2 regions of the Streptomyces sp. NPDC029139 genome follow, and region 1 is predicted to be linked to the other one. Evidence: predicted binding sites of a transcription regulator. Region 1 holds the regulator's gene; the other holds the start of a gene.
The links. The regulator HrcA, encoded in region 1, represses chaperone genes, less so after heat shock. The targets are predictions, from matches to a motif close to TTNGCACTCNGNNNNNCNGAGTGCNAA.
Positions count from the first base shown of each region.

Region 2: the regulator HrcA is predicted to act here: its motif matches at 1,951-1,977, upstream of groL (chaperonin GroEL).

Region 1 covers NZ_JBVHWN010000005.1:23,803-27,212, reverse strand. The annotation lists gene ACZ4VW_RS14155 (DUF3097 domain-containing protein) at 1-185, opposite strand, end outside; gene ACZ4VW_RS14150 (MBL fold metallo-hydrolase) at 196-921, opposite strand; gene hrcA (heat-inducible transcriptional repressor HrcA) at 1,076-2,095, shown strand; gene dnaJ (molecular chaperone DnaJ) at 2,096-3,235, shown strand; gene ACZ4VW_RS14135 (nitronate monooxygenase) at 3,371-3,410, shown strand, end outside.
Region 2 covers NZ_JBVHWN010000010.1:125,004-128,413, forward strand. The annotation lists gene thrC (threonine synthase) at 1-833, shown strand, start outside; gene ACZ4VW_RS22445 (MoaD/ThiS family protein) at 865-1,143, shown strand; gene ACZ4VW_RS22450 (cold-shock protein) at 1,548-1,751, shown strand; gene groL (chaperonin GroEL) at 2,142-3,410, shown strand, end outside.

The DNA.
Region 1 (3,410 bases):
AGCGGGAAGACCCGGTGCTTGCCGAAGCGGTCCTCCAGCGTCACCGTGCCCGCCTCGCAGCGGATCACCGCCCCGCAGAAGCCCGTCGAAACCTCCTCGACCACGAGATCGGCCTCCGCCGGGACCTCCGGCACGGGCGCGGAGCGCTTCCAAGGGGGCGTCAGGTCCGGGTTGTAGCTGCGCATTTCCGGGACGTTATGACACTCCGAAGCGGCGTGCCAGTTCTTCCCGCTGCGCGCGGACGAATGTCGCGTCCACGACCGCGCCGTGGCCCGGCACGTACACCGCTGCCTCCCCGCCCAGACCCAGAAGCCGGTCCAGGGCGTCCGGCCAGCGCGCCGGGATCGCGTCGGGGCCCGCCTGCGGCTCGCCCGACTCCTCGACCAGGTCGCCGCAGAACACGATCTCCTCCGTGCCGGCGGGGACGAGGAGCACCAGATCGTGGCCGGTGTGTCCCGGCCCGACGTTCGCGAGCAGCACCTGGCGGCCGCCCAGGTCCAGCGTCCACTCGCCCGACACGGTGTGGTGGGGGGCCACCAGGACGTCGACCGCCTCCGCCGCGGCCGCCGGGTCCACCCCCTGGCGTACCGCGTCCGTGAACAGCTCCTGCCCCTCCCGCCGCAGCAGCTCGTCGACGCCCACCGCGCCGTACACCTCCGCCCCGGCGAACACCGCCGTGCCCAGCACATGATCGAAGTGCGGGTGGCTCAGTGCGATGTGCGTCACTCTTCGCCCGCCGGTCAGCGCCTCGATCTGGGCCCGCAGCTCGGCGCCCTCCAGGATCGTGGAGCCCGTGTCGTAGAGCAGGACCCCCTTCTCGCCCAGCACCAGGCCCACCGTGGCGTCCCAGCCGGGCAGGCGGCGCCGGCCCACCCCGTCCGCGAGCCGCTCCCAGCCGAACTCTTCCCAAGCGACATCCATACCGCGACGCTATCCGCTACGACGCGACCTCCGAAGCGGCCTCCTTGCCAGGAGCGATGCCCGCCGCCGTACACTGGCCGGGGGATTCCTGGCACTCGGGCAGGGCGAGTGCCAAAAGCGGAGCAAACCGATACGACAGCTGGAGGTGTGCGCGATGCTCAGCGAACGCAGACTCGAGGTGCTCCGTGCCATCGTCCAGGACTATGTCGGGACGGAGGAGCCGGTCGGCTCCAAGGCGCTCACGGAGCGTCACAAGCTCGGCGTCTCGCCCGCCACCGTGCGCAACGACATGGCTGTCCTGGAGGACGAGGGCTACATCGCCCAGCCTCACACCAGCGCCGGACGCATCCCGACCGACAAGGGCTACCGCCTCTTCGTCGACCGGCTCGCCGGCGTCAAGCCGCTGTCGACGCCCGAGCGGCGCGCGATCCACAACTTCCTCGACGGCGCGGTCGACCTCGACGACGTCGTCGGCCGTACGGTCCGGCTGCTCGCGCAGCTGACCCGGCAGGTCGCCGTCGTGCAGTACCCGTCGCTGACCCGCTCGACGGTCCGGCACGTGGAGCTGCTCTCGCTCGCGCCCGCCCGCCTGATGCTCGTGCTGATCACGGACACGGGCCGGGTGGAGCAGCGGATGATCGACTGCCCCGCGCCGTTCGGCGAGGCCTCGCTCGCCGACCTGCGGGCCCGGCTCAACAGCCGGGTGGTCGGCCGCCGTTTCGCGGACGTGCCGCAGCTGGTGCAGGATCTTCCGGAGTCGTTCGAGGAGACGGAGGACCGCGGCACGGTGTCGACGGTGCTCGCCACCCTGCTCGAAACGCTGGTGGAGGAGCACGAGGAGCGGCTGATGATCGGCGGCACCGCCAATCTCACCCGCTTCGGCCATGACTTCCCCCTCACGATCAGGCCGGTGCTGGAAGCACTCGAGGAGCAGGTCGTGCTCCTCAAGCTTCTCGGCGAGGCCAAGGACTCGGGCATGACCGTACGGATCGGGCACGAGAACGCCCACGAAGGGCTCACCTCCACGTCCGTCGTCGCGGTCGGCTACGGTTCGGGCGACGAGGCAGTCGCCAAACTCGGCGTGGTCGGACCGACCCGCATGGACTACCCCGGAACGATGGGAGCGGTACGCGCAGTGGCACGTTACGTCGGACAGATCCTGGCGGAGTCGTAAGTGGCCACGGACTACTACGCCGTACTCGGCGTGCGCCGCGACGCGTCCCAGGACGAGATCAAGAAGGCATTCCGTCGGCTCGCGCGCGAGCTGCACCCGGATGTCAATCCCGATCCGAAGACGCAGGAGCGCTTCAAGGAGATCAACGCCGCCTACGAGGTGTTGTCGGACCCGCAGAAGAAGCAGGTCTACGACCTCGGAGGCGACCCGCTGTCCGCGTCCGGCGGTGGCGGCGGAGCCGGTGGCTTCGGCCAGGGCGGCTTCGGAAACTTCTCGGACATCATGGACGCCTTCTTCGGTACGGCGTCGCAGCGCGGGCCGCGCTCGCGCACCCGCCGCGGCCAGGACGCGATGATCCGGCTGGAGATCGACCTCAACGAGGCAGCCTTCGGCACGACCAAGGACATCCAGGTCGACACGGCCGTCGTCTGTACGACCTGTTCGGGCGAGGGCGCCGCACCCGGCACCTCCGCGCAGACCTGTGACATGTGCCGCGGCCGCGGTGAGGTCTCGCAGGTCACCCGGTCCTTCCTGGGCCAGGTCATGACCTCCCGCCCCTGCCCCCAGTGCCAGGGCTTCGGCACCGTCGTCCCCACCCCGTGCCCCGAGTGCGCGGGCGACGGCCGGGTCCGCTCGCGTCGCACGCTGACCGTGAAGATCCCGGCCGGTGTCGACAACGGCACCCGCATCCAGCTGGCCGGCGAGGGCGAGGTCGGCCCCGGCGGCGGCCCGGCCGGTGACCTGTACGTCGAGATCCACGAGGTCCCGCACGAGACCTTCCAGCGGCGCGGCGACGACCTGCACTGCACGGTCACCATCCCGATGACGGCGGGCGCGCTCGGCACGAAGGTGCCGCTGCAGACGCTCGACGGCGTCGAGGAGGTCGACATCCGCCCGGGCACGCAGTCCGGGCAGTCGATCCCGCTGCACGGGCGCGGCATCACGCACCTGCGCGGCGGCGGTCGCGGCGACCTGATCGTGCACGTCGAGGTGACGACGCCGTCGAAGCTCGACGCCGAGCAGGAGCGGCTGCTGCGCGAACTGGCGAAGCTGCGCGGCGAGGAGCGGCCGACGGGCCAGTTCCAGCCCGGGCAGCAGGGGCTGTTCTCGCGCCTGAAGGACGCGTTCAACGGCCGGTAGGCACGACGGTTCGACGGCCGGTCGAAAACGTCACGGAGGAGGGGCGGCGCCCGCGTCATCGCGGGCGGCGCCCCTTTCCCGTACCACCGGAACCACCGATTCGGTCCCCGACCGACGTCATGAAACGATGCCCGCATGTCCACCGCGCTGAACGGTCTCTCCCGGTACCCGATCG
Region 2 (3,410 bases), on a different contig from region 1:
ACCTGGCCGGCGCCGTCGGCGCCGCGGCCGCCCGCGCCGGCTTCCGCTCCTGCGTGTTCATCCCGCACGACCTGGAGCAGGGCAAGGTCGTCATGGCCGCCGTCTACGGCGGCGAGCTCGTCGGCATCGAGGGCAACTACGACGACGTCAACCGCTTCTGCTCCGAGCTCATCGGCGACCCGCTCGGCGAGGGCTGGGGCTTCGTCAACGTCAACCTGCGCCCGTACTACGGCGAGGGCTCCAAGACACTCGCGTACGAGATCTGCGAGCAGCTCGGCTGGGTCATCCCCGACCAGCTCGTCATCCCGATCGCGTCCGGCTCGCAGCTCACCAAGATCGACAAGGGTCTGCAGGAGCTCATCAAGCTGGGCCTCGTCGAGGACAAGCCGTACAAGATCTTCGGCGCCCAGGCCGAGGGCTGCTCGCCGGTGTCGGCGGCCTTCAAGGCCGGTCACGACGTCGTACGGCCCCAGAAGCCGAACACCATCGCCAAGTCCCTGGCGATCGGCAACCCGGCCGACGGCCCGTACGTCCTGGACATCGCGCGCCGCACGGGGGGTGCGGTGGAGGACGTGAACGACGAGCAGGTCGTCGAGGCGATCAAGATCCTGGCCCGTACCGAGGGCATCTTCGCCGAGACGGCGGGCGGCGTGACCGTCGGCGTGACCAAGAAGCTGGTCGAGGCCGGGCTCATCGACCCGAGCCTGACCACGGTCGTGCTCAACACCGGCGACGGCCTCAAGACCCTGGACGCGGTGGCCGATACCTCTCAGGCCACCGCCACCATCCGCCCGAGCCTCGACGCGTTCCGCGACGCCGGCCTGGCCCACTGACCCCCCTCGTCACGGAAGGCAGCACCACCACATGAGCGTCAAGGTCCGCATCCCCACCATCCTCCGTACCTACACCGGCGGCCAGGCCGAGGTCGCGGCCGAGGGCGCGACCCTCTCCGAGGTCATCGCCGACCTGGAGAAGAACCACACGGGCATCGCGGCCCGCGTCCTGGACGACCAGGGCAAGCTGCGCCGCTTCGTGAACGTGTACGTCAACGACGACGACGTCCGTTTCGAGCAGGGCCTGGACACGGCGACGCCGGACGGCGCCGGCGTCTCGATCATCCCGGCGGTCGCCGGCGGCTGCTGAGCCCGTGCATTACCCGCCGTAACCGAATTGCCCTCTCCGCCCGGGAAGCGGAGGGGGCAATTCTGCATGGTTGAGCGCGGTAGAGTTGGGGAAGTCCCCCCGGCTTCCCTTCGCTGCTCATGCCAGGCGCATATGAGAATGCGTCCGTGCGCGACAAGATGCAGCCAAAGTGTTCGAGTGTTGTGTACCTTCTGCGTACTTTGCCGGGCCCGACTTGCCCCGGAATTCAGTGAATTCTCCCGAATTCCCCTTTACGCCGCGCCCAGAATTCTCGCTCGATTGCCCTGTTGCAGAGGGCAGTTGGGCAGATACATTCAGCCGCGGTCGACGCGTTCCGGCGCAGGGTCTGACCCGGGTCCGCGAAGTGCGGTCCCGCGCAAGGGCCAGTAATAGGGGAGTTAGGCATGGCTCAGGGCACCGTCAAGTGGTTCAACGCGGAGAAGGGCTACGGCTTCATCGCGGTCGACGGTGGTGCGGATGTATTCGTCCACTACAGCGCGATCCAGATGGACGGTTACCGCACCCTTGAAGAGGGTCAGCGGGTCGAGTTCGAGATCTCGCAGGGCCAGAAGGGTCCGCAGGCGGACATGGTCAAGCTCGCCGTCTGAGCACGGCGCGATCGGCCACCACGTACGCACTCACGCGTTCTCACGCCGAGGGGTCCGCATCCTGACCAGGATGCGGACCCCTCGTGCGTGTCCGGACAGCCTCGGTGGGCCTCCACGAACCCGGTCCCGATCATCGAGAGGCGCTTGCCCCCGCCCGTCGCCCGACCGCCACCCCTCATCGACGTCCCTTCGGGACGGCCTTGCACTCTCCTGGGTCGAGTGCTAATCATTGGCGTTAGCACTCTGAAGGTGAGAGTGCTTACGAGGATCGGGCAGACGAGGCCCGCGGCCAGGTGGGGCAAGGAACCATCGGGCACGCAGGCCGTCCGTCGCGGGCGTCGGCGCGGTCCTGGAGCGTTATCCACCCCATGTCCGGGAGGACCACTTCACATGGCCAAGATCATCGCGTTCGACGAGGAGGCACGGCGCGGTCTCGAGCGCGGGATGAACCAGCTCGCCGACGCCGTCAAGGTCACCCTTGGCCCCAAGGGTCGCAACGTCGTCCTCGAGAAGAAGTGGGGCGCCCCCACGATCACCAACGATGGCGTGTCCATCGCCAAGGAGATCGAGCTCGAGGACCCGTACGAGAAGATCGGCGCCGAGCTGGTCAAGGAAGTCGCCAAGAAGACGGACGACGTCGCCGGTGACGGTACGACCACCGCGACCGTCCTCGCCCAGGCGCTCGTCCGCGAGGGCCTGCGCAACGTGGCGGCCGGCGCCAACCCGATGGCGCTCAAGCGCGGCATCGAGAAGGCCGTCGAGGCCGTCTCGGGCGCCCTGCTCGAGCAGGCGAAGGATGTCGAGACCAAGGAGCAGATCGCTTCCACGGCCTCCATCTCCGCCGCCGACACCCAGATCGGCGAGCTCATCGCCGAGGCGATGGACAAGGTCGGCAAGGAAGGCGTCATCACCGTCGAGGAGTCCCAGACCTTCGGTCTGGAGCTGGAGCTCACCGAGGGTATGCGCTTCGACAAGGGCTACATCTCGGCGTACTTCGCCACCGACATGGAGCGTATGGAGGCGTCCCTGGACGACCCGTACATCCTGATCGTCAACTCCAAGATCTCCTCCGTGAAGGACCTGCTCCCGCTCCTGGAGAAGGTCATGCAGTCGGGCAAGCCGCTGCTGATCATCGCCGAGGACGTCGAGGGCGAGGCCCTGTCGACCCTGGTCGTCAACAAGATCCGCGGCACCTTCAAGTCCGTCGCGGTCAAGGCCCCGGGCTTCGGCGACCGCCGCAAGGCCATGCTGAACGACATCGCCATCCTCACGGGCGGCACGGTCATCTCCGAGGAGGTCGGCCTCAAGCTCGAGAACGCCGGCCTGGACCTGCTGGGCCGCGCCCGCAAGGTCGTCATCACCAAGGACGAGACCACGATCGTCGACGGTGCCGGTGAGAGCGACCAGGTCGCCGGCCGCGTCAACCAGATCCGCGCCGAGATCGAGAACTCGGACAGCGACTACGACCGCGAGAAGCTGCAGGAGCGCCTGGCGAAGCTCGCCGGCGGTGTTGCGGTCATCAAGGCCGGTGCCGCGACCGAGGTCGAGCTCAAGGAGCGCAAGCACCGCATCGAGGACGCCGTTCGCAACGCGAAGGCGGCCGTCGAGGAGGGCATCGTCGCCGGTGGTGGCGTGGCCCTGCTCCAGGCCTCCTCGGTC